Regions from separate parts of the Photobacterium sp. Alg240-V54 genome, predicted to be linked through region 3. Evidence: predicted binding sites of a transcription regulator. Region 3 holds the regulator's gene; each other region holds the start of a gene.
The links. The regulator CRP, encoded in region 3, controls carbon source genes, mostly activating them, when cyclic AMP is high. The targets are predictions, from matches to a motif close to TGTGANNNNNNTCACA.
Positions count from the first base shown of each region.

Region 1: a site for CRP is predicted at 1,860-1,875, ahead of udp (uridine phosphorylase). Genes of this name have one in related genera too.
Region 2: a site for CRP is predicted at 4,674-4,689, ahead of G6R09_RS08260 (ROK family protein). Genes of this name have one in related genera too.

Region 1 is NZ_UNRL01000003.1:156,429-167,551, reverse strand. Features, by position in the region: gene G6R09_RS09830 (zinc/cadmium/mercury/lead-transporting ATPase) at 1-1,641, shown strand, start outside; gene udp (uridine phosphorylase) at 2,029-2,796, shown strand; gene G6R09_RS09820 (hypothetical protein) at 3,064-3,294, shown strand; gene G6R09_RS09815 (Card1-like endonuclease domain-containing protein) at 3,394-4,560, opposite strand; gene G6R09_RS09810 (LysE family translocator) at 4,864-5,514, opposite strand; gene G6R09_RS09805 (hypothetical protein) at 5,809-5,997, opposite strand; gene G6R09_RS09800 (peptidase U32 family protein) at 6,242-8,488, shown strand; gene G6R09_RS09795 (molybdopterin-dependent oxidoreductase) at 8,588-11,123, opposite strand, start outside.
Region 2 is NZ_UNRL01000002.1:606,187-617,309, reverse strand. Features, by position in the region: gene G6R09_RS08280 ((Fe-S)-binding protein) at 1-138, shown strand, start outside; gene G6R09_RS08275 (LutB/LldF family L-lactate oxidation iron-sulfur protein) at 151-1,566, shown strand; gene G6R09_RS08270 (lactate utilization protein C) at 1,578-2,321, shown strand; gene G6R09_RS08265 (LysR family transcriptional regulator) at 2,466-3,368, shown strand; gene G6R09_RS08260 (ROK family protein) at 3,365-4,579, opposite strand; gene queE (7-carboxy-7-deazaguanine synthase QueE) at 4,850-5,530, shown strand; gene asnS (asparagine--tRNA ligase) at 5,794-7,194, shown strand; gene G6R09_RS08245 (GGDEF domain-containing protein) at 7,397-8,698, shown strand; gene G6R09_RS08240 (GGDEF domain-containing protein) at 8,882-10,168, shown strand; gene G6R09_RS08235 (amino acid aminotransferase) at 10,337-11,123, shown strand, end outside.
Region 3 is NZ_UNRL01000005.1:192,517-203,639, reverse strand. Features, by position in the region: gene kefB (glutathione-regulated potassium-efflux system protein KefB) at 1-477, opposite strand, end outside; gene kefG (glutathione-regulated potassium-efflux system ancillary protein KefG) at 470-1,045, opposite strand; gene G6R09_RS14415 (ABC transporter ATP-binding protein) at 1,304-3,226, shown strand; gene G6R09_RS14410 (hydrolase) at 3,289-4,254, shown strand; gene G6R09_RS14405 (YheU family protein) at 4,349-4,561, shown strand; gene G6R09_RS14400 (phosphoribulokinase) at 4,706-5,575, shown strand; gene G6R09_RS14395 (OsmC family protein) at 5,636-6,040, opposite strand; gene crp (cAMP-activated global transcriptional regulator CRP) at 6,423-7,055, shown strand; gene G6R09_RS14385 (hypothetical protein) at 7,238-7,432, shown strand; gene G6R09_RS14380 (DUF1338 domain-containing protein) at 7,498-8,292, opposite strand; gene astD (succinylglutamate-semialdehyde dehydrogenase) at 8,333-9,790, opposite strand; gene astA (arginine N-succinyltransferase) at 9,803-10,819, opposite strand; gene G6R09_RS14365 (aspartate aminotransferase family protein) at 10,931-11,123, opposite strand, start outside.

The sequences.
Region 1 (11,123 bases), on a different contig from region 3:
TTATACCTTGGTGAAACTGCAGAAGCTGCGATGGTGATTTTGTTGTTCCTTATCGGTGAGCAACTTGAAGGTTATGCTGCTTCTCGTGCACGTAGTGGTGTAAAAGCATTAATGGATTTAGTGCCAGAAGAAGCGACGGTTATTTTAGCTGATGGCAGTAAAACCAAATTATCAGCGGCTGAATTAAAACCCGGTGATGTGATTGAAGTTGTGCCGGGCGAGCGTTTGCCTGCTGATGGCCAAGTACTTGATGTTATAGCTAGTTTTGATGAAAGTGCATTAACCGGTGAATCGGTTCCTGTTGAGCGAACGCCTGGTGAAAAAGTCATGGCCGGTAGTATGGCATCTGATAAAGTGGTGCGCTTAACCATTATTTCAGCGCAAGGTGATAATGCTATCGATCGTATTTTACATATGATTGAAGATGCTGAATCACGTAAAGCGCCTCTTGAGCGTTTCCTTGATAAATTCAGCCGTTGGTATACACCAAGCATGATTTTATTAGCGGCGTTAGTGGTTGTTATTCCACCGTTAGTTTTTGGTCAATCATGGGATGAATGGATTTATAAAGGCCTAGCATTATTATTGATTGCTTGTCCGTGTGCGCTAGTTATTTCAACGCCAGCTGCCATTACATCGGGTTTAGCGGCTGCTGCACGTCGCGGTGCGCTTATTAAAGGTGGTGCTGCGTTAGAACAACTGGGCCATATAGAAGTGGTTGCGTTTGATAAAACCGGTACTCTGACAGAAGGTAAGCCAGTCGTTACTGATATCATTTGTTGGGATAACGATGACGCCAAATTATTACGCCAGGCGGCAGCAATTGAAGCGGGTTCATTACATCCATTGGCAAAAGCGGTAGTGAATCATGCACAACAACAGCAGCTTATTGTTGTTGAAGCCACAGAGCGTGAAACCTTAGTGGGGCGTGGGATTCAAGGTATCACTGAAGGCGATAAATTCTTATTATGTGCCGCTGATCGTTTACCACAAGATATCGTATTAACAGATGCGCAACAGCAACAAGCAACAGCGTTAGAAAATGAAGGTAAAACTTTAGTGGTTGCTGTTCGTAATGCACTCCCGGTTGGTTTAGTGGCATGGCGTGATAACTTACGTGATGATGCGTTAATTGCGATAGAGAAACTTAATAAGTTGGGCATTAAATCAGTGATGCTTACTGGTGATAATGCGCGTGCAGCTGCAGCGATTGCGAAAGAAATCAATATTGATTACCGCGCAAGTTTATTACCCGCTGATAAAGTCTCTGAAATTCGTAAGCTAAATGACGCTCAAAGTGTAGCGATGATTGGTGATGGTATTAATGACGCGCCAGCAATGAAAACTGCCACCATTGGTATAGCAATGGGGGGCGGTACTGATGTCGCACTTGAAACCGCCGACGCTGCCATTACTCATAACCGTTTAGCTGAATTACCGGTAATGATTGAATTATCGCGAGCGACTTTAAATAATATTCGTCAGAATATCGGTCTTGCGTTAGGTCTTAAGGGCGTGTTCTTAGTGACGACTTTGCTTGGTGTGACAGGATTATGGGTTGCGGTGTTAGCTGATAGTGGTGCAACTGCTTTGGTGACATTAAATGCGTTACGTTTACTGCGTTTTAAGCCTAAGCAATAATCGACTTCATCATCTCCCACATTTAGCATAATAATGATAAGCAGAATAGGTTAAACACTATTCTGCTTTTTTCTTTTTTCGCTAATTGGCAGCGAAATCTGCACATTAAACGTTAGGCGAACGTTGCTAAATTTTTGTGATGAGCTCGATAGGAAAACGTTTTGCTGTGATCTGAGTCTTGTTAATTTGTAACTAAAAATTTCATTGCTTTCATTTAATGTGATTTATCTCACTAAAAACAGTTTCAGCTTCCGTTATCGTTACAATAGTTTTTGACAGACGTTGTTGTTATGTTGCGTATTACGTCTACTGTCAAATCATAAAAATTAACGATAATTATCCATCTCTGTGCCTACAACAGAGCGATTAAATTTAAAGGGTATCATTATGTCTGACAATAAAGTGTTCCACCTAGGTGTTAATAAAGCCGATCTTAACGGCGCTGAATTAGCGATTATCCCAGGTGATCCTGCTCGTGTAGAAAAAATTGCCAACCTAATGGAAAACCCTGAGTTCTTATCAAGTGCTCGTGAATACACGGTATACCGTGCACAACTCGATGGTAAGTCTGTTGTAATTTGTTCTACGGGTATTGGTGGTCCATCAACTTCAATCGCAGTTGAAGAATTAGCACAACTTGGTGTGACGACGTTCTTACGTGTTGGTACCACTGGCGCGATCCAACCTAATATCAACCCTGGTGATATGATTGTAACGACAGGCTCAGTACGTCTTGATGGTGCAAGTCTTCACTTTGCACCAATGGAATTCCCTGCCGTTGCTGATTTCACTGTAGCGACAGCGATGAAGCAAGCATGTGATGATGCTGGTGCAACTGTACACACAGGTGTAACGGCTTCTAGCGATACTTTCTACCCAGGTCAAGAGCGTTACGACACATTCTCTGGCCGTGTTGTACGTCGTTTCCAAGGCTCGATGAAAGAGTGGCAAGAAATGGGTGTACTTAACTTTGAAATGGAATCTGCAACACTATTAACCATGTGTGCAAGTTCTGGTTTACGTGCAGGTTGTGTTGCAGGTGTTATTATTAACCGTACTCAAAAAGAAATCCCTGATCACGCAACATTAAAAGAAACTGAGGCACGTTCAATTAAAATTGTTGTTGAAGCTGCACGTCAGATGCTTACTAAATAAATATATACGTACTGAATGTAATTAACAGTACTGATATAGATTATAAAAACCGATACTTTTAACTAGAAATAGATAGTTAAGTGTCGGTTTTTTGTTTTGATTTTATTGGTGATGTGGAATGTTGTAACGTTGAAATACGATCAATTAATAAATAGAAAACAGTCATTACTCTTATTAATTACAAATATATTAATTAGTTAGGAATTTAACCATTCATTTCTATTTAATGTAGAATGCACATTTGTTTTGCTGAGTGAAATTATAGATATGATTGATTATAAAATTACATTTCCGAATGGACGTCAAGATAGTATTGCATTGCCAATTTCTCCTGTATTACAGATGAAAATTGCTTATTTAGGTGATGTGTTTGTTGTAAGAGATATTATTGCAACAGTGGGTGAGAATACGACGACGATGACGTTAGTATTAGATGATGGCCAGCATCACTCACAGAAACCACAAGCTGCAGGGGTTGTTTTTAATCGGCTTGGATAAGTGTCCTCAAACAGTATTAAGCGATACTTAATCTTTGATTTAAATAAAAGGCCTTTTGATAAGGCCTTTTTTGATCACTGTTCATTTTACAATAATTTATTATGCTGGGTTATGTGCTTCACCGCCAGCACCTTTAAGCCAATCATAAAGGTGGGTATACAAATCACCCAGTTGATCTGGGCCAATAATGGCTAAGCCTAAATCTTGTGCTCGAACTAAATCGTGATGACGTAAAGGTCGGAAACTCACTAGCATTGCGCGCGCTTGTAAACCACCAAGCAGATCTCGTAATGATTCTAGCTTGTATAAGGTATCGTCACCATCATCACGCATACCTTTGGTCTTACATTCAATAATATGGAGTTTATTGTTAACGATGGTGGCTACATCAAGTTCATTACGTACTTCACGCTCACCAATTTTACGGTAAACTTGCACACCTAAAGAGTGATCTTGAATGGTTGGCAGTTCATTTTGAATAGCGCGAACAGTACTATGAACCAAGCTTTCTAACCACTCGCCATTAGCAAATCGACGTGCTTCTTCATGTTTAAATGTCAAAATACCATTATGGTATGTTGCTAAACCTGTTTCTTCTAAATCCGTCAGTAATGTACCGAGTTCTTTATAGCCTTGTTGTTTTTCACTGAGCTCAACATGCAATATTTGTTCTTTACGGCATGTTGTTGCAAGGTAATTAAGCGTTGCTAAGCCTGGGCCTAATTCTAATGCTGAACTTGCCCAACGTTGGCCTAACTCCCATAATTGGTCGTTAAGCGACTCTGGCATCGGATTATCCGATAATTCACAGCGAGCACCAAAGATTGTTAAGTAGTCAGTAATTTGAATACGATCTTGAACTTGTTGTTGTTCACGGTCATTAGGGAATAACCAACACATTTCATCACTGAAAGGCTCAATGACGTAAATAGGCCAATGGAAAGAGCGGAAAACTTCGTAAGCAGATAATAGACGGTGACGTAAACCACAGCTTGCATTAAACCATACATCGCGGCTGTCTTGCTTTAATTGGTCGGCTAGTTGATTAAGGCGTTGTCGAATTTGGGTGACATTGATAATGTCGGGAATGATGAAAAATTCAACAATAATGTTTCGTGGAATCAAAATAGAAGCGAGGCGATCGTATTGTTTTTGTTGTTGTTCAGTACCAATAAACACCATTTTATCTGCAGGAATTGCTTCGTCTAATAATGGAGTGATCAGACGGACTGGATCCTGATCAATAATGCCAACGTGAGTAATCATAATAATCCTTAATGCGCCCAATATATTGGGCGTAATATTGTGGTGCGCATTAAATAAAAGAAATGAAAAGGTAAGCGTGCGCAGCACATCTATAAGGTATGTATATGAGGTTTTTTAGTGTGAAATTCAAGTCAAATTTTATAGACTAATTATTCTCATATAAATTTAGCTTGTTACCTATTCATTTATTTTCTCTAATACCCTATTTTTAGTCATCTTTTTTAGATAGCTAACGTCTTTTTTAAAAATGCCATCGTAATTAATGGCATTTTTTTTGTTGGAAACATAGTTATCAATAATAACTTACATGCTTGGTGGCGTCGGTAGCTGTGACGCTAATAGCCAAATAGCAAGCACAAAGAATATTAATCCCATGAATTTATGTTGGTTATTACGGAATTTTTCATTTTTTAGTAATGATTGACCAAACACACCGATAGTGGTTACTAAAAATAGATTAAACAATAATCCTAAAACATTAAGCAGTAATCCAAGCACTAGCATTTGCTCGCCAGACGATGTCGCCACGTGCGTTGAAACAAACTGTGGTAAAAACAAGACAAAGAAAATCAGTGCTTTTGGATTAAGTAAATTAGTAAACACCGCACGGCGATATAACGTTGATGCCATTTTATTGCAATGTTCTAGTTCTTGAGGGGCGTCATCAGGATGAGTACGCATACAGTCCCAGCCCATTTTTAATAAATAAGCGCCACCGACTAGGCGTAAAACATGCAATGCGATTGGATTCATTGCAATCAGTGCTGATACACCCAACGCTGCTAAAATGGTTAATAAAATACCTGAGGTAGCATTACCTAAGCTTGCATAAATACCGACTTTTCGACCATAAGTTAAACTTGAACTCGCAATGAGCAGCATGTCTGGTCCGGGAATAAGTAATAAGGCGATCACTGCGGTGAGGTAAAGCGGTAATATATTTAAATCAATCATGGTAAAAAACAACGTTGGAGTGCAGAAGACTATATTTTACACAATAAATAGTTTCATTCTATGGCTTATAATCAATAGCTGGTGTTTTTTGCTTCATTGTAGTGTTCTTGTATATTAATTGTCTGTTTTTGGTTATTTGAACGTAAGTTGATTGGGGCGAGTGCAGGAGTTTTAGAGCAATAAAGGTCAGCAATATGTAACGAAATAAAAAACTGACCACTAATGAGCGCTATCGAAGCTTCAATATAGTGATCAGTTAGTGACTGTTTTTAAATCTATTTTGTCTGGTTTTTATTATGCTTTATTGCGGTGAAAATGAAATCGCTCATGAAAGTAAGCTTTTAAATGTTCTTCCATGCTGTGGACTTTATCGTCAATGGCATCACATAAAACCGCATCATTGTTCATTGCATTAACGCGGTTAATAACCATTTCTTCAATGGCTGATTTCTGTGCTTCTGTCAGTTGTGGTTGAGTCGTCATTATTGTTTTTATCCTTATTATTACGATGAATCAGTAAAATATATTTATGGGGTCATAGTATCGATATTTATTCAAAGAAGGAATATTTGAATAAATTGTTTGCAGGTAAAAAGTAATTAAAACCTATTACAGGCTGTGATTTATCTCCCAAAATTGGACTTAATCGCCCTCACAGGTAGAATAGCCGCTCACAAGATGAGTACGTTTTTTTAAGGCACGGTTATAAGAGATGGGTCATAACGCGATGAGAAGTAATTTTGAGCTGTTAGCTCCGGGTGGCGATATAGAGTCGATTAAAGCGGCAATTGTCGCGGGTGCGGATGCTATTTATTGTGGCCTAGATAATTTTAATGCCCGTAATCGTGCAACCAATATTACGTTTGAAGATTTAAACGGTATTGTTCGCGTAGCGCATCAACGTGATTGTAAGATCTTTCTTACGCTTAATATCATGATTTTAGAAAGTGAAATTCCAGCGGTTATTCGACTGCTAAATAAGTTGGTCAACACTAAAATTGATGGTGTTATCTTACAGGACTTAGGGCTATTTCACTTAATCAAGCAGCATTTTCCAACGCTTGATGTTCATGCATCTACTCAAGTTAATAGTCATAATGAAGGTCAAATTTTATTTATGGGGCAGCTCAATGCTAGCCGTGTAAATTTATCGCGTGAACTTAATATTAAAGAAATAAAACATTTAGCGCAGTTTGGTCATCAGCATAATGTATTGATGGAAGTGTTTGTGCATGGTTCATATTGCATTGGCTTCTCAGGCCTGTGCTATATAAGTTCGGCTAAAAACGGTAATTCAGGTAACCGTGGTCGCTGTAGTCAGCCTTGTCGTGATCAATATCAGACAACAGCGGTGGGAAAAGATTACCCGCTTAATATGAAAGACAATTCTGCATTTTCAAATTTAGAAGCACTTGCTGATGCTGGCGTATATTCATTAAAGGTCGAAGGGCGGATTAAAAAATCTCATTATGTGTATACCGTTGTCGATAATTGGAGTCGTCAGTTAGACAACTACTGTAATCAAAAACCATTATTGGCAGATACGCGTGAGTTATATACCGTGTTTAACCGTGGTTTTTCAAATTCATATTTAATGGGGGATATCAATAAAGCGATGTTTATTGATAACCCTCGAGATAACTCTGTTGATCACTTTGCGCAGATTGCGGATGCTAAATCTGAGACGGAAATCCAAGCGGTTAAACGAAAGTTATATGATGATAAAACCACGATTATTAAAACTGTTGAAGAGCGAATTGCTGATTTAGATATTCGCTTATTAGCCTTAGAGTTGACGATTATCGGTCAGGTAGGACAACAGCTAATTATTCGCGTAACAACGCCATTGCAGCAGTTTGAAGTGGCATCAACATCGTTATTACGACAGTCTGATAATACGGTGCTTGATAGCGATTGTTTTGAAAAACGCTTCCGCAGCTTAAATAATGGTGAGTATTTATTAGCACCAATGGATTTGAGTCAGCTAGCAACAGGCGTTGTGGTGCCATTTAAAGAATTAACTTACATGCGCGATCAAATTGCATGTGTATTAAATGGCGATCAGCCGCTGGTGGAGCCGTTTGAGTTACCAAAAGTTGTGCGAGCGCCACAATCAACATTGACACCGTCGCTATCTGTGTTAATTGCCAATCCTGCTGATATTGACGCTGTTAGTCAGTCAAATACTGCAGTGTATTATCAGTTGCCAGAAGCGATGGCAATGGAAGGGCTAAAATTAGTTACTCTGTTCCAACAAAACCCACATTTGATCCCTTGGTTCCCAGCCATTTTGATTGGTGATAACTACCAAGCTGCAGTGACGTTCCTTGAACAAGTGAAACCTTCTCGTCTTGTGACCAATAATAGTGGTGTTGGTTATGCTGCACATCAATTAGGTTTAGCGTGGATAGCTGGCCCGCAAATGAACATCAGTAATGGTTTGAGCCTTGAATGTTTACAGCAGGAATTTGGTTGTGTTGGGGCGTTTATTTCTAATGAGATCAAACGCTCTCAGATCAAACCAATAACGGTACCGGCGGGGTTTGAGGTTTATTACAGTATTTATCATCCAATGATGCTGTTAATGAGCCGCCAATGTTTATTCCATCAAACCGTTGGCTGTAAAAAGAAGCGTTTTGATGATAAATGCTTACGCAAATGTGATAAATCTGCATCGATCATTAATCTTACTGAAGCATCATTTGTTGTTGATAAACAGCGTGGCGATCATAATGCGCTATATAACCCTGAGAACTTTTTAAACTTAGATATTGTGGCTGAGGTTCAGAATAAATTTACTGGTTTTATGGTGGATTTACGGGCCATTAAAACTGATACCCAAGTGACGGTATCAAAAGCGGAATTGACGGCGTTATTTAATCAGTATCTTGCTGGTAATAATGATCTTGCACGTAGTGATATTGAAGTCGCTATTATTGGTCATACCTGTAATCAGTACACCAAAGGCTTGTAATAAGTTCGTTGAATAATAAGTAAGCTTTCACAATAAAAAGCCCCGCAGAATATATGTTCTGCGGGGCTTTTTGTTAGCTAACGGATAGCGAACTATTAATTACTTTTTAGCGTTGTCTTTTAGGAAATCAAGAACAAGTTTGCGATCTTTTTCGTTTAGACCTGCACGTGGGAACATACTGTTAGTAATACCTTTCCACTGTTTGTAAGTGAAGTCGCTTGGGTGTGGTGCTGCGTGACAAAGCGTACAGCTACCGTAGAATAATTTCTCACCTGGTGACTGAGCAGGACCTTGTTCTGCGGCTACCGCTTTCAGGCGCTTACCTAGCTGTAATGACCAGATATCAACTTTAAAGTCTGATTTTACAATCTTAGGCGGCATGTAAGCCTGGTTTGGTGTTTCCGCGTCAGTACATTTCTTAAAGTAAGCCAAACAAGTATTAGCACTGGTTGCTTGTGCTAGACCACTGGTTGGTTGACTGCTTGTTAGCATGTTGATTGAACCTGAGTTACAACGGCCTTTGCTATCAAGTTGTAGCCATGCACCTTCGTGAATGTAGATAACGCCAGGCATTGCTTCATCAGTGATACGCGCACCAGCAAGTAGAGTACCGCGTTCGTTATACACTTCAACCACATCGCCGTCTTTCACGCCACGTTCTGCAGCATCTTGCTTGTTAATAAGAACGATTTGACGTCCATCAACAGACTCATAGCTGTTTACATCAGCATTTGCCATTTGTGAGTGCAGACGCATCCATGGGTGTGGGCTTAGGACGTGAACTTGACCTTTTTTAGCATTACCTAACCATTCAAATGGTGGGATCCATTGTGGCATTGGTGGACAATCTTTAGCTTTAAATCCAGCCAGTGTTTCACTGTAAAGCTCGATTTTACCACTTGGTGTATGCAATGGGTTTTTATCAGGATCTGCGTAGAAATCACCATGACGTACAAAGCTATTTGCTGCATCAGGCGTTGTTACGTGAGTAATACCATTTTGCCAAAATGTTTTAAAATCTTCCGTTGCATCAGAGGCTTCATAAGAGGCTTTAACATGTTGGTACATTGTTTTACCGTCGGTAAATTCTTTATGTACGTTAAACATGAAAGCAAGACGTGAGAAGATTTCGTAGTCATCTAAGCTTTCACCTACAGGCTCAATAACCTGACGCATAGCGTAGATTTTGTTGTTGCTGTAAGTACCGCCAGATGAAATATCATCACGCTCAAGAGTAGTGGTGGTTGGTAATACGATATCAGAGTATTTTGCTGTTGCACACCACCAAGGTTCGTGACAAATGATGGTATCAATATTATCGTTCAGCGCGTTAATTAACTCGTTAGTATCTTGTTGGTGAGACAGTAAGTTATTACCCGCATTGTAGATAAGTTTAGCTTTTGGCAAGGTCAGGCTTGAACCGTCGCGAGTATAGGCTTTACCTGGGTTTTTCAGCATGTCTGAAACCATAACCACAGGACACGTTTTAGTAATTGGGTTACGGCCTTGTGATAAACCGATAGGCATACGCTTACCAGATGCTGGCATACCACCGTTACCATAGTGCCAACTAAAGCCAGCACCTTCACCAGGCTTACCAATTTTACCTGCAATTGCGGCAAAGTTGATGATAGACCAGTGGATCATTTCCCCGTGGTCGGCACGTTGTAATGCCCAACCTGCTGCAATTTGGGTACGTTTAGTCACACAAAGTTCAGCAAGCTCTTTAATTTTAGCGGCAGGTAAACCTGTGATTTCTTCAGCCCATTCAGGTGTTTTCGCAACACCGTCTTCGTCGCCAATTAAATAAGCAAGGTATTTATCAAAGCCAACAGTGTATTTATCGATGTAAGCTTTATCGTGTTGACCCGTTTTGTATAAGTGATAAGACATTGCAGTAAATAGAGCAGTATCCGTATTAGGACGGATATTGATCATCTCACTACCAACGGCTTTATCTGTTTGAGTTTGTTGTGGGTTAATAGAGATAAATTTAATCCCTTTCGCCTTGAATGCTTCCCAATGTTTTTGCATTGAGTGATCAGCAACACGGAATTCTACGCGGTTTGTTTTCCAAGGATCACAACCAATAAATAGTACTGCTTCAGTATTTTTTTCAACGATTTCCCACGCGGTTTGTGGCGAGTAAACTTCCATATCACCAATAACGTGTGGAAGAATAACTTCTGAAGCACCTGCAGAGTAGTCACCCGCACAAATACTTTGACCACCAATAAGATTAAAGAAACGCCCTTGTAGAGTCTGAGGACGGTTAACACCACAATGTGACCAACCACCGTATGAAGAACTAAATAGTGCTTCGTTACCATGTTTCTCAACAGTACGTGCGATACAGAAAGCAGTTAATGCAATCGCGGTGTCCCAATCGACACGAACAAAAGGTTCTTTACCACGTAGGTGAGGATTATGATCGCCTAATGGATCTTCTAATAGTGATTTACGTACCATTGGATATTTAATACGTGTATCACTGTAAGTACGGCTTAATACACCTTTGGTTAACATCTCTGTAGGAAATGGGTCTACATCATTAATAGGTTGAACACCAATTAATGTTCCGCTTTTAACGACTGCTTTAAAAGGACCATAGTGGGTAGCTGATGGAATTGTAATT
Region 2 (11,123 bases), on a different contig from region 3:
CAGCACATTAGCGCAGTAAAACCAGACTTCTTAATTGGTGCTGATATTAGTTGTCTACTCAATATTGGTGGTCGTATTAGCCGCGAAGGTCAACCAATTAAAGTAATGCACATTGTTGATGTGCTGATGAGTCGTTAAGAGGTCATTCTTATGTCAATGAAAACAAGCAACGTTAAATTTAAAGATCGTATTCATCTAAAAATGAAAGACGAGTCAATGCGTGCCGCCGTTGCCAACGCACAAGAACGTATGTTTAAAAGCCGTGCTGTTGCTGCTGAAAAACTCGGTAATTGGGAAGAATGGCGTGAAATGGGCATGGATATTCGTAACCATGTACTTGAAAATCTTGATTACTACTTAATGCAGCTTAGTGAAAATGTAGAAAAAAATGGTGGTCATGTTTTCTTTGCCGCAACAGCTGAAGATGCAACCAACTACATAGAAACAATTGTACAGAAAAAGAACGCTAAAAAAATCGTAAAATCTAAATCGATGGTGACTGAAGAAATCGGTATGAACCAGATGATTCAACGCAATAATTGCGAAATCATCGAAACGGATTTAGGCGAATATATTCTACAAGTCGATGATTGTGATGCGCCCTCACACATTGTTGTGCCAGCATTACATAAAAACCGCACTCAAATTCGCGAAGTGTTCAAAGAAAAGCTCGGTTATGACGGCACCTCAGATCCTGAAGCCATGACCCGCTTTGTCCGTGAGCATATTCGTCATGATTTCCTTGAAGCAGAAATCGGTATTACTGGGTGTAACTTCGCCATTGCAGAATCTGGCACTGTCACACTAGTGACTAACGAAGGTAATGCACGTCTAGCCACCAGCTTGCCAAAAACCCATATCGCCGTCATGGGCATGGAACGTATTGTTCCTACTTTTGAAGAATTTGATATTGTTGCGAGCCTATTATGTCGCAGTGCCGTTGGCCTACCATTAACAGGTTATGTCACTGCGCTAACAGGTCCTCGTGAGGGTGATAATTGCGATGGTCCAGAAGAGTTCCATCTTGTTATTGTTGATAACGGTCGTTCAAAGATTCTAGGCTCAGAATTCCGCCCAATCTTACGTTGTATCCGTTGTGCAGCGTGTGTTAATACCTGCCCTGCATACCGCCATATTGGTGGGCAATCTTACGGTTCAATCTATTCAGGTCCAATTGGCGCAGTATTATCGCCTTTACTTGGTGGTTATAAAGATTTTAAAGACTTACCCAATGCTTGTAGCTTATGTCGTGCTTGCCATGATGTCTGTCCAGTAAAAATTCCACTGTCTGATTTATTGCTAAAACACCGCCAAATTATGGGTGAAGAAAAAATCACAGCAGCATCAGAACGTGCTGCAATTACGGGTTTTAACTTTATTAACTCTCACCCATTCATCTGGGATAAGACCGTAAAAATGGGCGCGATTATGGCGGGAAAACTGATTAAAGATGGCAAATTGCCATTCAAAGTAGGTCTGCTTAGCGCTTGGACACAAACGCGTGATTTACCCGACCCCGCAGGTCAATCATTCCGTAGCTGGTTTAAAAACAGAAACAATAAATAAGGGACTTCCGCATGTCAGAGCAACGTATTTTTAACCGCGATAGTTTCCTTGATAATATCGCGATACAACTTGGTCGTGAGCGTATTACAGCGCCTGTAGTACGCCCAAATTTAAAATATAACTGTCATAAAGAGGTTTTTGCAAATAAAAGCCCTGATGAGTTAAAAGCCATTTTAGTTGACTACACTGAAACAACATTAGCCTCTCAGGCCGTGGTTACAACCAAAGATAAGCTAACAGAAACGTTACGTAATGTATGTTTTCACTATTGTACTGATGATGGCGAAGGCCTAAATCCTATCGGTGAAACCATCTTTACAGCAGATAATCGTCTGCTAGATATCATTAATCCGAAAGATTTGACTGAAAAACAACATGGCGTCTATATCTGGGATCATAGTGCAGGTTATGAGGCAAATATTGCGGTTGCGGAACGGGCTAAAGTCGGCGTAGTATTTGCCGAACAGGCACTTGCAGAATCAGGTACGATGGTGCTTTACAGCCAAGCTGCACAAGGTCGAGCAGTTAGTTTGCTCCCTGAGGCGTCTGTGTTTATCGTACCTAAAAGTAACATTGTCCCTCGCTTAACCCAAGCGACAGAAGTCTTACATCAAAAAGCACGTAATGGTGAACGTATACCGTCATGTGTAAACTTTATTTCAGGTCCTAGTTCGACTGCAGATATCGAGCTGATCAAGGTTGTTGGTGTGCATGGGCCCGTCTTTGCCACCTACATCATTATTGATGATATGTAGTTTTACCTATCACCAATAGTGATAATCAAACTAGCAGGATGCTAGTGGTTAAGCACTTAAACGGGAATACGAAAAAACGCAGTTATCGGACTGCGTTTTTTTTCGCGTATAATTCGGCAATAAACCGACTCATGGAATATTAATATGCCTGCCATTGATGATCTCGTTCTTTTTACTCAAATTATTGAGCATGGATCGTTCAGTAAAGTTGCTGAACTCAATAACATCACCAAATCTGTTGTTAGTAAACGTATCAGCAAGCTTGAGACAAGTTTAGGATTACAACTTATTTACCGTACCACGCGTAAGCTAACACTGACCGAGCCTGGTGAAGTGCTCTACCATCGAGCAAAAAGTATCAATAATATTGCTCAAACCGCGTTTGATTCTGTTACCGGCTATAGTGAAGCACTCTCAGGTAAAATACGGATGTCAGTCCCAACGATTTCAGGCGAACTGGTGCTAGCGAATGCTGTTTCTAGTTTTTGTCAAAAGCATCCTGGCCTCACCGTTGATATGTCACTTAATAATCACTTTGTCGATTTGGTTGCAGATAACTACGATCTGGTTATTCGTACTGGCTACCTTGAAGACTCAAGCCTTATTGCGCGGCATATTTTTAACTCTCGCTGGGTTATCTGCGCCTCACCCACTTACTTTGAACAACACGGAATACCTGAAACGCCAAAGGCATTAAATAGCCACAATTGTTTAGGTTATAATCCTCAAAGCTCAGGTCCTTTTGAATGGCAATTTATTCGTCAAAATAAGATCTATACCCATAAGGTCAGTGGTAACTTTTCATCAGATAATGCCGCCGCATTAAAAAAGGCGACTCTTGCTGGTAATGGCATTGCATATTTACCGACTTGTTTAGTCTATGACGAATTACAACAAGGAACACTGATTGAAGTATTAGCCGCCCATGCAGGAAAAGTCGTTGGTATTTATGCCGTTTACCCTTACACCCGTAAACCTGCTAAACGCATTCAAGCCCTCATTGAACATATTCGAGAGAGCTACATGGAAATTAAAGAACAATTTTAGCCATCGACCAATTTCATTAATAAATGACCGTCATACAACGCTTGTTTAACTAAAGCAGCCCCAGGCATGGTTGCTTGAGTATAAAAACAACTTTCTTTCAGCTCTAAATCGCGATTATAAATCGGTAAAGTTTGACCAATAATACATTCCATTATTGCCGGATATAAGACCGATTTAGCGCGATTTAACTCGCCGCCAATAAGAATCCGTTGTGGATTAAACAGATTAATCATAATCGCTATTGCTTGCCCAAGATGATGACCAAGATCGATGATAATTTGACGAGCAAGTGCATCACCCGCAACTGCTGCATCACAGATAGCTTCAATGGTTAATGTCGATGCTACCAATGTTGATGTATGCCCTTCTTGTAAACGAAGCGCTGTTTGCTCTAATACTGCCGTTAAGCTGGCAACGGTTTCTAAACAGCCATGATTGCCACAAAAACAGCGCTTACCATAAGGTTTAATCTGAATATGGCCTAATTCACCAATATTACCGGTTCGACCTTGAAGTACCTTATCATCTAAAATAATTCCTGCACCAACACCATGATGGACAGACACTAAAATAGAATTTGAAACCCCTTGTGAATTACCAAACAATTTTTCGGCCAGCGCCCACGAGCGGGTGTCATTACCCACAAATACTGGTAATCCTGTTTCTTGATGAATAATGTCACTTAACGGTAAATTATTTATAGTGTAATGCGGCATTTGTAATACGATGCCTTCATCAGCATTGACAAGTCCTGGTAATGAAACAGCAATGGCTGAAATACGATCAAGAGCACTAACGTGATTAGCAAAAAAAACATTAATTTCAGTTAATAATTTAGACACCACATCATCTTGCTGCACTTGTTTAATATCTTGCCGTTCCTCAACCAAAACATCACCACTTAATGAGTGTAATGCGATGGTTAAATAACCTCGACCTAATCGAATCGATAAAAATTGCCAACCTTCATTGGCAGGTACTAGTCCTATTGCCGGACGCCCACGACTCGTCGATTCTTGATATTGTGTTTCTTTTATTAAATGCGCTTCGATTAATTCACGGGTTATTTTGGTAATACTCGCAGGAGCAAGTTGACTACGTTTAGATAATTCAATCCGTGAAATAGGTCCGTACAGATCAATAAGTTTATATACGCTCCCGGCATTATTTCTTTTAATATGATCAATATGACCTGGCTGAGCGACGTACATGTCGATACTCCTAGGGGAAAAACAGCGCTAAATATCATTCAGTTTCTAATTTTTTTACTTTGCGAACTAATTGTGAAGTCTCTTGTTCTCAGGACGTGACAGATGTCACGAGGAATCCCTAAAGACTTCCGCTTTCGGTTCTGACATAATGATAAATCGACATTTCGTCGAGTATAAATTCAACTAGCAAATTTAATCTCTTGCGTGCTTTTACTCAGCCATATTTACTATGGTCTCTCATTGGTAATGACAAAAGTAGCGGTAGAGAATATGAGGTTCCACGTGTACAAAATTAATGAAGTCTTCGAAACCATTCAAGGTGAAGGTGTATTCACCGGCGTTCCTGCTATTTTTGTTCGTTTGCAAGTCTGCCCTGTTGGTTGCTCATGGTGTGATACTAAACAAACATGGACTGCTGAGCCTGAAGATTTAGTCAGCGTTGAACGCATCATGGTAAAAACAGAAGACTCTCCACTTTGGACACAGCTTGATGCTGATGGCGTTGTAAATTTATTAATTGCTCAAGGTTATACTGCTAAGCACGTTGTTATCACTGGTGGCGAACCTTGTATTTATGATTTACGTCCATTAACGGCGGCATTAGAAACCGCAGGCTTTAATTGCCAGATAGAAACCAGTGGTACTTCTGCTATTTTAACCAGTGATAATACCTGGGTTACGGTATCACCTAAAATCAATATGAAAGCGAAATTACCGGTTTTAACTTCTGCCCTAGCCCGTGCTAACGAAGTTAAACACCCTGTTGGTACACAAAAAGATATTGATCAATTAGATGCTCTTTTGGCAACGGCAACATTACGTAATGATGTCACCATTGCTTTACAACCTATCAGTCAAAAGCCTCGCGCAACTGAGTTATGTATTTCAACCTGTATCGCACGTAATTGGCGTTTATCAATTCAAACCCATAAATATTTAGCGATTGCTTAACTTAAGCCTTTAAAATTATCACACTATAATTTCAACAAATAATAAGGCAATGATAAGGCTCAGTTTGATTATCATTGCTAAAATGATCGTTTCTTAACCGATCTTGTGGGTGAATTATCACTTTCCCACATCAATTTATCAATCTGATGAGATCAATGCTTGATGCTTGACGTAAGAAAGGTAATATTACTAATACAACGATATCTTTAAGCACGTCATACTTTAATTCCAAAGTGAGTGCCTAAACGGAGAATAACTTAAACATGACTTACGCGCCTGTAACAGACGTATTAAGCGGTAAGCTAGCAGTTGACAGTGAAATTACTGTTCGTGGCTGGATCCGTTCACGTCGTGATTCCAAAGCTGGAATTTCTTTCCTTGCCATTTATGACGGCTCTTGTTTCGACCCGATTCAGGCCGTGGTCTCTAATGAGTTAAATAATTACCAGGAAGAAGTACTTAAATTAACAACGGGTTGCTCTGTTGAAGTCACTGGTACTATTGTTGCCTCTCCTGCTAAAGGTCAAGATTTTGAGCTAGTAGCAACCGCAGTTAAAGTTGTCGGTTGGGTTGAAGACGCTAACACTTACCCAATGGCGAAAACACGCCACTCAATTGAGTATTTACGTGAAGTTGCTCACCTACGTCCACGTACTAACGTGATTGGCGCAGTAGCACGTGTGCGTAACTGTCTATCTCAAGCAATCCACCGCTTTTACCACGAGCAAGGTTTCTTCTGGACATCATCACCACTTATCACATCGTCTGATTGTGAAGGTGCGGGTGAAATGTTCCGTGTATCAACACTTGATCTAAACAACCTTCCTTTAGACGATAAAGGCAGTGTTGATTACGATAAAGACTTCTTTGGTAAAGAAACATTTTTAACCGTTTCTGGCCAATTAAATGCTGAAGCTTATGCATGTGCATTAAGCAAAGTTTACACGTTCGGTCCAACTTTCCGTGCTGAAAACTCAAACACTAGCCGCCACCTAGCTGAATTCTGGATGGTTGAGCCTGAAGTTGCTTTTGCTGATCTAAACGATGTAGCAAAACTTGCTGAAGACATGCTGAAGTATGTTTTTGCCGCTGTTCTTGAAGAGCGTCGTGATGATCTTGAATTCTTTGCTTCTCGCATTGATAAAGAAGCTATCACTCGCCTTGAGCAATTTGTTAACGCTGATTTTGCACAAGTGGATTACACTGATGCAATCCAAATTCTATTAGATTCTGGTAAGAAATTTGAGTTCGATGTTGAGTGGGGCATCGATATGTCTTCTGAGCACGAGCGTTACCTTGCTGAAGAACATTTCAAAGCACCTGTTATCGTTAAGAACTACCCGAAAGACATTAAAGCTTTCTACATGCGCTTAAATGATGATGGTAAAACAGTAGCAGCGATGGATGTTCTTGCTCCAGGTATTGGTGAGATCATCGGTGGTGCGCAACGTGAAGAGCGTTTAGACATTCTTGATGCACGTATGGTTGCTATGGGTATCGACCCTGAGCACATGGGTTGGTACCGTGATTTACGTCGTTACGGTACAGTGCCTCATGCTGGCTTCGGTCTTGGTTTTGAGCGTCTAGTTTCTTACGTAACAGGCATGGGTAACGTGCGTGACGTGATTCCATTCCCACGTACTCCACGTTCAGCAAACTTCTAATTTTCATAGTAAGTTCGCCTTTCAAAAAGCCACTTTAAAGTGGCTTTTTTTATGTTTAATTAAAATAAATCAATAAAAGTGCACGCGTAAATACTCACAAGAAATCCAAAATCATTGATTTAATAGCAAAAATAGATTAAATTCCACTTAATAATTCACCAGCAGAATACATTCCACCCTGCTTTTATAATGAAACATCAACATGAGAACGAAGCATTACCCATTTAGCAAACATGCTATTACTTCCCTTAAATATTTTGCTTTATTTCTTTATCTGTTCTCTAGCCTTTATTTAATTTATAACATTTACCATATTGAAAGATTTCACCAACGCTATATTACTAAAATTAAATCGGTGTATTCATATACTCGCCGTTTTAACTCGTATTACAACAATACTCAAGAGGAATATAAAGCAGCAAATCATTATAAAAAAGATAATGTATCATTAATTGTTAATACTGCTAGTCAAGTAAAAGTGCTGTCAAATGGTATTAGTAAATTACGTTCAGAGTTAAACCAACTTACTAATAATAATATTTGGACTATTGCTGTTCTTGAAAATCCCGCTGATTACGCACATTTTGATCCTATTCGGCCAGAATATTTGAATCAATTTGATAAATACGGTGAAAATTCAGTTATGCAACGTATTGTTGAACGAGAAGGTTTACTTAATACATATCAATCTTTTTATGGCTGTAATTTAAAACTTACCGAAAATTACATCGAAGATGGTTCACAAACACGTATTAGAACACTTTATTATCCTATTTATAATAAAATGCATCTTGATGCCCTATTGGCTATTGATATAAAAAGTCAATTTTTAACTGATGCTATAACACAATATAATAATAAATATCTAACAATAATTAATATGAACACACATCATAATATTTATAAAATAGTAGAGTTGCTTCCATGCTCACAATCAAACCCAATGAATATTGGTATTAATTTATTGTCTATTTTAAACGCCGTTTTTTTACCTTCTCTATTATTAAGTCTTTTTTATCGTTATTTTAGAATATACTTTATTAAGAAAAAAGATCATTTTCAGCGAGATCAAATGACAACATTTTATCGTCGAGATTACTATGAGAAAAAATGGCTAAAACAACGTGATTTTAGTTTGTTAATAATAGACATTGATTTTTTTAAAAATATTAATGATACCCAGGGTCATGAAGTTGGTGACGATGTTATACGTCATGTTGCTAATCGAATTAATAACCGTATTCGAACTAAAGATATTGCTGTCCGCTGGGGTGGAGAGGAATTTATTATTACCTTTAAAGATATGACGAATGAACAATTACATATTAAAGCACATCAAATATGTACTTCAATTGCATCAAGTCCTATATTGGGGCTTGATATTACCGTTTCTATTGGTGGTACTACAGCCACTGACACTCACTTTAATGATGTGTATAAAGTTGCCGATAAAGCACTCTATTACTCAAAACACAATGGCAGAAATCAGTACACTATTGTCTAATAAATAGTTAGATAATCATTCTGTTACAATTTTTATTATGCACATTGTAGCACTCAATACCTGCAAGGTATATTTATACTAAAAACAAAATATTTTTATGGAAAAAATTAGTGTTTTTCATTTTAACGTGCCGCATGAACCTATAAAATGCAACCATTGATATTTTCAACCTCATGGATAGTAATGATTATAAATATAAAAGCTTTTTTCAAGAAAACGCTACGTCACTTTAAGCTTTTTAGTTTGTTTTTTATAATCTGCTCTAGCCTTTATTTTATTTATAACATTTATAATATTAATAAATTACATGGCCAATATCTCACAACTTTAAATAATATCTATTCTGCTGCTCGTCGCTTTGGTTCTTTTTATAATAATACCGGTACAGAAGATTTAAAAGAAGGCCAATACTTATTTAACGGCGTTTCTGTCGTTGTCAACTCGTCAACACAAGCAAAAATATTATCAACAGGCATAAACAAGCTACGTTTACAAATAGATAAATTAGCTGAAAACCATATTTGGACAGTGGCTGTTTTTGAAACATCTGCTAAATATTCACATTTTGATCCGCTTCGCTCTGTGTATTTAAAACTCTATGATCATGTGGTACTTAACTCTATTGTTAAAAATGAAGGTCTAACAGATACCTATCAATCCTTTTATGGCTGTAATATAAAGCTAACGGATATATACACTGAACAAGGTACAGATGAAATTCTTCGTACTGTTTATTTCCCTATATATAATAATAAAAAATTAGACGCTTTATTAGCTATCGATATTAATAACTCAATGTTTAAGAATATATTAGATAATTATAATCGTAATAAAATGACAATTATCAATATGAATAATAATAACCTTTATCAAACCCATGATTTATTACCATGCTCAGAAGTTGATCCTATTCATTTAGGCGTTAATTTTTACACTCTACTAAAATTCACCTTTTTACCTTCTATATTATTAATGTTTTTATATCACTCTTTAACAAAACTTATTGCGAATAAAAACTTCATTTTACGTTATGACCAAATGACTCATTTTTATCGTCGTGATTTTTATGAAACAAAACTACTTAATCAGTCTGATTTTAATTTATTAATTATCGATATTGACCACTTCAAGAAAGTGAATGATAACTATGGTCATGAGGTTGGTGATGAGGTTATTCGAGCTGTAACTAAACGAATCAATAATTGTATTCGTAATAATGATATTGCCATTCGTTGGGGAGGAGAGGAATTTATGCTTTCATTCCCAAAAATGAATAGCGAGCAACTTACTAGAAAAGCCCAGCAAATATGTGACTCAATTGCGTTATACCCTATTTCTGATATTGATATTAGCGTATCTATTGGTGGTATTAGCGCAAAAAACATCCATTTTAATGATGCTTATAAAGCAGCGGATCAGGCACTTTACCATTCCAAAAACAACGGTCGAAATCAAGTTACCATTGTTTAAGCTTGGTATTTATAAAGCAACATAACAATACCATCACTTATGGTAAGCGTAAAAATGTACAAAAAATATAAATATATATTCACAATTTTGTTGCATCCTCTTGTCAAGGTTCTATCACTAAGGGTATAAATAGGGACATAACTATTTACTTACCCATGGATGACAAATATGTTTGAAAAGATTACAGCTGCACCCGCAGATCCTATTCTCGGTTTAACAGATGACTTTAAAGCTGATCCTAGAACACATAAAATTAACCTCGGTGTAGGTATTTATAAAAATGAAGCAGGCAATACTCCTGTTTTAGCGACAGTAAAAAAAGCCGAAGCAATTCTATTAGCACAAGAAACAACCAAATCTTATTTAGGTATTCCAGGTACGCCTGAGTATGGTCTAGCAGTACAACAACTTCTCTTTGGTGAAGACTCTACCCTAATTGCAGAAAAGCGTATTCAAACAGCACAAGCTCCTGGTGGTACAGGCGCTCTACGCGTTGCTGCTGAATTTATTAAACGCCAGTTAGGTGAGGTTACGGTTTGGATCAGTAATCCTACATGGGCTAACCACCATGGCGTATTTGGTGCTGCGGGTTTAGAGACTAAAACATACGGTTATTATAACGCTGACACAAAAGATATCGATTTTGATGCGACGATTACAGATCTTAATCAAGCAAAATCAGGTGATGTTGTCTTGCTTCACGGTTGTTGCCATAACCCGACCGGTATTGATCCAACCAATGCCCAATGGCAAACATTGGCTAAACTTTGCCTAGATAAAGGCCTATTACCTATGTTTGATTTTGCATACCAAGGCTTTGCTCGTGGTGTGGAAGAAGATGCTCAAGGATTGCGTATCTTTGCTGATCAAGTGCCAGAACTTCTTGTTGCAAGTTCATTTTCGAAAAACTTCGGTCTTTATAACGAGCGTGTTGGTGCTTTTACCTTAGTGGCTC
Region 3 (11,123 bases):
AAATAACAATACTGCAAATCCTGACTGGCCAGTTTCGCTACCACTTAATTGCTGTTCATCGATCACTCGTAATGCTATTGCCGTTGACGATAATGCCAGCCCCATTCCGATAACAATCGCATCACGCCAACTTAGATCAGGAAAAAATCGACTACAGCCTAATGCAATCGTCGCAATAACAATGCTAGTGATCACCACTTGGCTGCCACCCAAACCTAAAATCGGTTTACGCATTTGCCATAACTTTTTAGGGTTAAGCTCAAGACCAATCAAAAACAGTAACAACACCACTCCAAACTCAGAAAAATGCAAAATCGCATCAACATCAGAAATTAATCCAAGTCCCCATGGCCCAATACCGATTCCAGCAATCAAATACCCCAGCACCGAGCCTAATCCCAATCGTTGCGCTAACGGTACCGCAATAATCGCAGCGGCTAAAAAGACTACCATCACCAACAAAAAATCATTATCCATGCTTTACTCCTACGGCTAATGGTAATTGCGGAGCATGCTGATGCGGGTTGACTAACCACTGCCGATAACATGTGGCGTGCTGTTGTCGCTCAGATTCAGGGATCCGCCGCGCCCAGTGCAACACCAATGGCGATAACCATTGCATGCGACAAAGATCAGCGCACAATTCAAATGGTTTTAAAATGTCATCGATACTGCAGCGATTATAACCATCAGGGCTGTAAGCCTCCGCCGCACCACCCGTGGTGATCACTGACCGCCAATATTTGCCCTCAGTGGCTTTGCCTTCTCCATGCGCGAAGCCTTTACTTAATACTCGATCAAGCCACTCTTTAAGTAACGCTGGGCAAGAATACATATACAAGGGGTGTTGAAAAATGATCACATCATGCGCAACCACTAATGCCCGTTCAGCCTCTTCATCAATAAAAAAATCAGGGTAAGTGGCATATAAGTCATGCACTGTGACATGCGATAAATGTTTTATTTCACTTAACAGGGCCTGATTAGCAATTGACTCTTGAGGATCTGGATGCGCAAAGATAATTAATATTTTCAAATCAGTCATATTGTCCTTTGCACGTCATTTAATAAGCCGAGTAACACTAATCTAATCATTATTAGCATTAATTGTTAACTATAATACCTAATTGTTACTCAATATGGTGAGTTAGTTATAATTTCAATTTTAGACAGCTATTCATCACAGTCATGCCAACAGCGGGTTAACTTAGTGTCAGGTTAGCCACTGGTTCAAGTTTGAGTTAGACTCCCGAGCATGATTCCTGTTTAATTTTGTGGAGCGGGCACGTCCCCGGCGCTATCGATGATTATCTTTTCAGATATCCAACTTCTACGTGGTGGTAAAGTTCTGCTTGAAAATGCCACCGCTACCATTAACCCAGGGGACAAAGTTGGCCTTGTGGGTAAAAACGGTTGTGGTAAATCAACCCTGTTTGCATTACTTAAAAATGAACTCAGTTTAGATGGCGGTAATTGTCAGTTTCCAAGTAATTGGGAATTAGCATGGGTAGCCCAAGAAACGCCCGCCCTTGAACGTGCAGCAATTGAATATGTGATTGATGGCGATCGCGAGTACCGTGAACTAGAGCGTCAATTAATTGCAGCGGAACTGGCTGATGACGGCAATAAAGTTGCTGAATTACACGCAAAGATCGACACTATTGGCGGCTATAGTATTAATGCCCGTGCCGCAGAATTATTAAATGGTTTAGGTTTTTCACAACACCAAATGCAGTGGAACTTAACTCAGTTTTCTGGTGGTTGGCGGATGCGTTTAAACCTTGCCCAAGCATTGTTATGTCGCTCTGATCTGTTATTACTCGATGAACCAACCAACCACTTAGATCTTGATGCGGTAATGTGGCTTGAAAAATGGCTTCAAAGCTACCGTGGTACACTAGTGCTGATTTCCCATGACCGTGATTTCCTCGATCCAGTCATCAATCGTATTATTCATGTTGAAAACCAAACCTTAAACAGTTACACCGGCAACTACTCATCGTTTGAGGTCCAACGTGCCGAAAAACTGGTATTGCAGCAGGCGATGTTCCAAAAGCAGCAAAAGCAAATGACTCATATGCAGTCATATATCGAGCGCTTTCGTTATAAAGCCAGCAAAGCACGCCAAGCACAGAGTCGAATTAAAGCCTTAGAACGGATGGAAAAAGTGCTACCGGCACAGCTTGATAACCCATTTACGTTTGAGTTTAGAGAACCCAGCGCACTGCCAAATCCCATTTTGATGATGGATCATGTCGCTGCAGGTTATGATGATTTACTTATTCTAGAAAAAATCCGCTTAAACTTAGTACCGGGAAGCCGAATTGGATTACTGGGACGTAACGGCGCTGGTAAATCAACCTTAATAAAAATGCTTGCTGGCGACTTACCTGCTAAAGCTGGTGATATGGCATTCTCGCAAGGGGTTAAAATTGGTTACTTTGCTCAGCACCAATTAGAAACCTTATACCTTGATGATACCCCTGTGCAGCACATGGCACGTATTGCACCCAATTCTACTGAACAACAGCTGCGTGATTACTTAGGCAGTTTTGGTTTTATTGGTGATAAAGCGCTAGAGAAAGTAGGTCCGTTTTCTGGTGGTGAAAAAGCCCGCTTAGTATTAGCACTGATTGTATGGCAACGCCCTAACCTATTGTTACTCGATGAACCGACTAACCACCTTGATTTAGATATGCGTCAAGCGCTGACCTTTGCATTGCAATCTTATGAAGGCGCGATGGTTATTGTTAGTCACGACCGTTACTTGCTTCGCGCAACAACAGATGATTTGTATCTGGTTCATGATCGCCAAGTAGTGCCTTTTGATGGTGACTTAAACGATTACCACAAATGGTTAAGTGAGCAGCAACGTAATGAGCGTCGTGAGCAACAGGCTGCCAAACCGGATACCAATAAAGACAACAGCGCAGCTTCACGTAAAGAACAAAAACGTTTAGATGCTGAGTTCCGCAAACAAACGGCACCGATTCGTAAAGAAATCACCAAGCTTGAAAAGCAAATGGATAAGCTTAACGACATCATTACGGCAGCAGAAACGGCATTAAGTGATAGCACTATTTACGAGCCAGAAAACAAAGCACAAATGAATGAACAACTCAAACTCCAAGGCAATGCTAAAGCGGATCTTGAAGACATTGAAGTGGCATGGATGGAACTGCAAGAACAATTAGAAGAGATGGAAAATCAGCTTAACGCTGAGTGATCATTTAACGCCGGAGTGATATTTTATTGCTGCGGCGTTTTTATTTGAATCAAGGATATGACATGCAACCTTTCACTGCTGCGCTAGGATTAAAAAATCCGCATCTTCAAACCTTGCTGCCTCGATTTGTTCGCCGTCAGCCACTATTCACACCAGTAACCCAACGGCTGATCACGCCTGATGATGACTTCCTCGATATAGCATGGACACAAAACCCCACAGACGGTAATAAACCACTGATGGTCTTGTTTCATGGTCTAGAAGGTAGCTTTGATAGCCCTTATGCCAATGGACTACTGTATGCTGCGAAACAACAAGGTTGGCTTGGAGTAATGATGCATTTTCGAGGCTGTAGTGGTGAGCTAAATCGTCAGCCAAGAGGCTATCATTCTGGTGAAATCAATGATGCCCGCTTTTTTATCACATGGCTGCGTGAACAATTCCCTCTGCGGCCATTGATTGCAGTTGGTGTATCTCTTGGCGGTAATATGCTGATTAACTACCTTGCAAAATATGGTGATGATAGCGAGATTATCGCCGCTCAAGCAATTTCTCCACCGCTAAATTTAGCCTCGTGTTCGGCACGTATTCAACAAGGCTTTTCTAAAATTTATCAACGCTATTTACTCAATTCAATGAAGCGTACCATGGCGCAACGGATCACCCTTCACCAACATAAAATGCCAATCTCACATCAGCAATTAGACGCTATTAATACGGTATGGCAATTTGATCAGTACATTACTGCACCGTTGCATGGTTTTATTGATGCCGACGATTATTATCAACGTTGCAGTGGTCTCACTCAGCTCAGCCATATAACGACGCCACTACGGATTATTCATGCCAAAGACGATCCGTTCATGACTGCATCGGTGATCCCTTCACAGCCTTTACCGAGTAATATTGACTACAACTTATATCAACAAGGCGGCCATGTTGGTTTTGTCAGTGGCTCTATTTTAAAACCGACCTTTTGGCTTGAACACACAGTGCCGGAATGGTTTCATCACCAATTACAACCATAACCCTTGAGCACAACCAATAATGACCCCGTTTCTTTTCAGTCTATTTTAAGAATATACTGCGACTATTGTTTTATTAGTCATTTAAGAAGCTGTAATGATTATTCCTTGGCAAGACATAGCTCCAGAAACACTGACCAACCTTATTGAGCAATTTATTTTACGTGAAGGCACCGATTACGGTGAAGTAGAAATCAGCCTTAGCGATAAGGTGGCTTATGTTCGACGTCAACTACAAGCCGGTGATGCGGTGATTGTTTTCTCTGAATTACATGAATCGGTCGACATTAAACTTCGCAACCAAATGTAAAAAGCCGCACTATTTATTCATCATAAAAGTCGGCCCTTGCTAGCACTTTTATCACTCAAAACCGACATTTATGTAAACTTGTAGTAACATTCATTGCTGTGCTGTTTTTATTCTTAACATCTAGTAATCACAACAAGGTGAATTATGTCGGTAAAACACCCTATTATTGCAGTCACTGGTTCATCAGGTGCAGGAACAACCACTACATCTGAAGCCTTTCGTAAAATGTTTAATATGATGGACATTAACGCTGCATGGCTAGAGGGTGATAGCTTCCACCGTTTTACACGTCCAGAAATGGACTGTGAAATTCGTAAAGCTAAAGAGCAAGGTCGTCATATCAGCTATTTCGGCGCAGAAGCTAATGATTTTGAACAATTAGCTCACTTTTTCAAACAATATTCTCAAGATGGCAGCGGTAAGTTTCGGCGTTACTTACACACCTTTGATGAAGCGGTGCCTTATAATCAAATGCCCGGTACGTTCACTCCGTGGCAACAGCTCGCTGAAAATACTGATGTATTATTTTATGAAGGTCTACATGGTGGTGTCGTCGACGGCGATATTAATGTCGCTCAGCATGTTGATTTACTCATTGGAATGGTACCCATTGTTAACTTAGAATGGATTCAGAAAATTATTAGAGATACTCGCGATCGCGGTCATTCTCGTGAAGCAGTAATGGAATCAATTGTCCGCTCAATGGATGATTATCTTAATTACATCACCCCGCAGTTTTCTCGTACTCATATTAACTTTCAACGGGTGCCTACCGTTGATACCTCCAACCCTGTCAGTGCTAAAGGCATTCCAAGTTTAGATGAAAGCTTTGTGGTGATCCGTTTTCGCGGTTTGAAAGACGTTGATTTCCCATATTTACTCTCCATGATCCAAGGGTCATTTATGTCGCGCCATAACACGCTGGTTGTTCCTGGCGGAAAAATGAGTTTTGCGATGGAATTAATTATGCGGCCATTACTAGAGCAATTAATTGAAAACGGCAAAATCGCCTAGTGGTTGAACTTGGTATTAATTAACGGTCGCTGTTATCAGCAACCGTTAATGAAAATAGCGTTATGCCATAACAATTTCATAGCTATGACTAAGTTCGACGCCTTTACCCAGCATTAAACATACTGAACAATATTTTTCGAGAGAATCAGCAACTACTTGACTCACTTTGTCATCATTTAAATCATGACCTGTCACCACAAAATGTAACTTAGCTGCAGTAAACAATCGTGGCGCTTGCTCACGACGTTCTGCTGAAATTTGTACTTCACAACCTGTAATCTGCTGCTGTAGATCCTGTAACCCACTCACCACATCAACCGAGCTACACCCACCCGCAGCCATTAACACTAATTCCATTGGGCTCGGCGCTTTATCACCACCATTACCATCTAGGACAATACTATGTCCTGATGATGACTGACCGACAAAAGTCATATTTTCAACCCATTTTACGCGTGACTGCATTTTTATCTCCTTTAGCTATATTATTTAGATTTTAGCCCTATTTTTGTTGATAATACCATCAATGTAAACGTTATTTGTGGTGTTTAATATTAATTTCGTTGCGTATTCAAATAGGCACAATTAGCCAATAAATCCATCTTCAAACTATGCTATTGGTAACTAACTCACAACGATGTGATCACGTGCACACTTATCTCTCATAAATGAGTGAATCAGCTAGATCAATATCAAGAAAAAACCTAAAAAAAAGGATACACTCTTACTAAGTTCAAGTTAGCTTGCAGCCCAGCAGCTGAGTGAATAACCCTACCATCAAAAAGTTTTGTTGAGTTATCGTCACAGAACATATTGTTGGGCAACACATGCAGAGGAAGTTAGTAATATGGTTCCAGGTAAACCGCAGACAGATCCAACTTTAGAGTGGTTTCTTTCCCATTGTCACATTCACAAATATCCATCAAAGAGCACGTTAATTCACGCAGGTGAAAAAGCAGAAACTTTGTATTACATCGTGAAGGGTTCTGTTGCTGTATTAATCAAGGATGAAGAAGGTAAGGAGATGATCCTTTCTTACCTAAACCAGGGTGACTTTATTGGTGAACTCGGCTTGTTCGAAGAAGACCAAGAACGTACAGCTTGGGTTCGTGCTAAAAGCCCTTGTGAAGTTGCAGAAATTTCATTTAAGAAATTCCGTCAGTTAATTCAAGTTAACCCAGATATTCTAATGCGTCTATCTGCTCAAATGGCATGCCGCTTACAAGTGACAAGCCAAAAAGTAGGTGACCTTGCATTCCTTGATGTGACTGGTCGTATTGCACAGACACTACTTAATCTGGCAAAACAACCGGATGCAATGACACACCCTGATGGCATGCAAATTAAGATCACCCGTCAAGAAATTGGCCAGATCGTAGGTTGCTCTCGCGAAACAGTGGGTCGTATATTGAAAATGCTGGAAGAGCAAAATCTTATTTCTGCTCACGGCAAAACAATTGTGGTTTACGGTACACGCTAATTATTTAGTATCGCCGTTATCCTCAATGAAACCGCAGCTGATACCTGCGGTTTTTTTGATCTTAGCGTTTATCTACCAACATCGAAAAGCAATCATTGATGACGTTAATATTTCTGTTAAATTTTCATTTGTAATCGCATTCATTCATGCTACATTTCGATCACAAATGGATTTAACAATCAATGATGGTCAATATGGATATTGAACGCTTTTCAGCTAACAGTTACACCACCGTACCCGGCGTGTTAACGGGTCAGCCAACAACCATTGAAATGACAGGGTTTAGCGATAGCCGCTGCTACCTTGAGCAACAAACGGGATTACGTCGCTGCCCTGCTGATGAATCTGGCGTTTGGGCTTCACCGCTAGATAACTGATCACTTAAGCAGCACTTGCCTAAGTGCTGTTTTATTATCGCAGCTCTTTCACCACCAACACCTAGCTAGCTATTGGTACTCTCAAAGATTTTATCCGCCGACGCCGTTACAAAGCCGCTATACAATTCACCATTGGGTTGTGGGTAGCGTTTAGCGAATTCGTAAAATCCACCAGGGATGGAATGAACCCCATCTCTAAAGCTCACTCCAACCTCATCCGCCATGGTTGCTGATTGCTCTAACATTACTGTTGCATCACCTTTAATTTCACCACCAGCCTGATTAATCACAAACTGGTTATGACGTAATAAGTGATTAATCTGTTCTAAATCGGTAAATTGCTCAAGTTGATTGATACTGACCGTAAAATGATTAGCGCCAAAGCCATGCGCTGCAACCCAAGCAGCATACTCACTTTCAGCGGCTAAGAATTGATAGCTTGTAAAATCCAATTGCCATGGACGCCCACCATAAACAAAATCAGGGTTGCGAAAATAGTCATCATCGACTTGATCTAACAGACTACGCACCATAAGTTGTAACTCTGCCGAACAACTGCCTAACTGTAATTCACTAATAAAGACTTTGGGTAATTGAGGATCAGGATGCATGAAATATTCAGCGTACAGTTTTTTCGTCTCAAAATGGTATTTCGCTTGCGGCTGGTAGCCAAAAGCAATAAACGGCGCGGCGACAACCGCTAAACTACACTTAGGTACGCCAAAACTGCGCAGTGCAATATGATCATTTAACAACGCCGCATCTTCGGTTAATAAGCGCTGTATTTGCACTGCTGATGGACATAACCGTTGACTATAGTCGTGCCATAAACCATCAAAAAGTTGCGTAATTGATTCCATAATCTACCCGCTTATTTAAACCATCATCAGTGTATATATCTTAGTTCAAGCTCACACCTGGCGCTAATTGAGACGGCAATTGCACTGATACATCTTCAACAGATGCCATCGGGTAAGCACAATAATCGGCGGCATAATAAGCACTTGGGCGTAGATTTCCAGATGCTCCTGGGCCACCAAATGGCGCATCACCACTGGCGCCAGTTAATGGTCGATTTCGATTCACAATTCCCGCTCTAATATGGTCAATAAAATACTGCCATTGCTGCTCATCTGTTGATATTAATCCTGCAGCTAATCCATAACGGGTTTGATTTGCACTGACCACTGCTTGACTAAAGTCATCATAACGACTGACTTGCAATAACGGTCCAAAGTACTCTTCATCTGCAGGCTCACTAACGGCACTGACTTCAATAATCGCAGGAGTAACGATTGCACCTTGGCCACGTGTCGCTGCTAACAAGGCTATGCCACCAGCCGCGATTAATTGCTGCTGATTGTCCAGCTGCTGATCGGCTGCGGTATTAGATATCAATGGCCCCATAAAAACGGCAGGCGTGGCAAATGGATCACCCACTGTCAATTGCGAGCTCACGGTTACCAAACGCGCTAATAGCTCATCACCAGCTTTTCCTGCCGCAATATATAATCGCCTCGCACAGGTACAACGCTGTCCGGCACTTAAAAAAGCAGACTGAATAATGGTATACACCGCCGCATCAAGATCGCCATATTGTTGGCCAATAACCAGTGGATTATTACCGCCCATTTCTAATGCCAGCATTTTTTGTGGCTGACCTGCAAATTGCTGGTGCAATAGATGCCCAGTATGAGCGCTACCGGTAAACAGAACGCCATCCACGTTCGCGGCAGCCAAAGCCGCTCCTGTCGAGCGCCCTCCCTGAACTAAATTAATCACACCAGCGCTTATGCCTGCTTGCTGCCACAATTGACACATCAACTGCGCAGTATTGGGCGTCAGCTCTGAAGGTTTAAACACCACTGTATTTCCGGCCAATAGTGCCGGAATAATATGACCATTAGGCAAATGTGCGGGAAAATTATACGGCCCAAACACAGCCATAACCCCTAATGGACGGTGTCTTACCACCATGGTTGTTTGCGCCTGTTGACGTTGTCGAGTACCAGTGCGTTCATGATAAGCCTGAAGCGACAATGCCACCTTGGCAATCATGGCAGCAACCTCTGTGGTGCTTTCCCATAACGGCTTACCTGTTTCTGCTGCAATAACACCAGCTAACTGTGATTGATGCTGTTGCACTAATTGCCCAAAACGCTCGATGATCTGGACTCGATGATTAAGGGGAGTATTGCGCCAGGTTACAAACGCAGCCGATGCCGCAATAACCGCCGCTTCAACTTGTGCAATCGTTGCTGCCTGACCTTGCCAAACCACACTGTCATCATAAGGATTGAGTGATTGAAATTGCTCACCAGCACCGTCTAACCACTGATTATTGATCCATAAGCTCATGCGACTCTCCTATTATGATTGCGCGACTAACCGCACTTCATCACCAGTATCAACATTAAGCGCAGCGGCAACGTCAGCGGTCATCACCACTTGCCCTTGCGCATTGACTGCTAACGGCGCTGCAACCGCACGAAATCCTGCTAACTGACAATTAGAAACCAAATAGCATTGATCACTGGTGTGTTGACCTATTTCAACTTGGCATCGCTGTGAATGACGCACGGTTTCAATATTACGCACATCACATTCAACACTGGGGCCAGCATCAAAAATATCGACATAGCCACGGCAGCAAAACCCTTCTTGCTCAAGTAATTGTAATGCTGGACGTGTATTCACATGCACTTGACCAATCACTACTTGCGCTTCTTTACTGAGTAAGTTGACGTAAATCGGTAATTTCGGCATTAAATCAGCAATAAAGCCTTTGCGGCCAATACCTGTTAGGTAATCTGCATGAGTAAAATCAATCGAAAAAAAATGTTCTTTCAGCCATTGCCAAAACGGAGAATTCCCCTGCTCATCAGACACACCACGCATTTCAGCAAAAGCAACCTCAGCAAAGCGTTGTTGATGATCAGCCATCAATAAAAACCGCGATTTAGACAATAACCGCCCGTTAAGACCTTGACGCCATTCAGGTAATAGAAACAAGCTACACAGCTCAGTCTCACCGGTATATTGGTTACCTAATGTCAGCACCTTAACAATATTGTGCACCCCTAACTGACGCGAGGCATGGGTCACGGTACTTAAATGGTAATTATAAAAAGGCACATCGAGCCCAACCGTGGCTTCAATCGCGGTTGTACCAACCACTTGATCAGTATCGCTATCAACAGCGACTAGCAGATAGCTTTCTTGTCCTGGCGAGGTAACACGAGTATTAAAGCTGGCTTGAGAGTGTTGAATGCGGCCACGGAGTAAATCTTCATTAATGGGTAATGATGTAAAACCATGGCCAGAGGCTTCTGCACATTGCATCAGTGCAGGGTAATCAGCGCAAGTAATAGGACGAATAATGAGCATCGCATTCCCTCCTAAATATAGGCAATGACGGCAGCCATTGCCTCGCTTGAAATCAGCGTTAGAATGGGGCTATTGGTATTAACTAACCCCGCAATTACAAGTTAATCACAGCTAACAATTGGCGTTATATAACGTTGCAATCGCCGCTTCTAAGCGTTGCATTCCTTCATCAATATCTTTTTGCTCAATCACTAACGACGGCGTAAAGCGCACCACATCAGTACCAGCGACAAGTACCATTAGTCCCTCATTACCTGCAGCAACTAAAATATCTCGCGCCCGTCCTTGCCACTCTGGCGTTAAT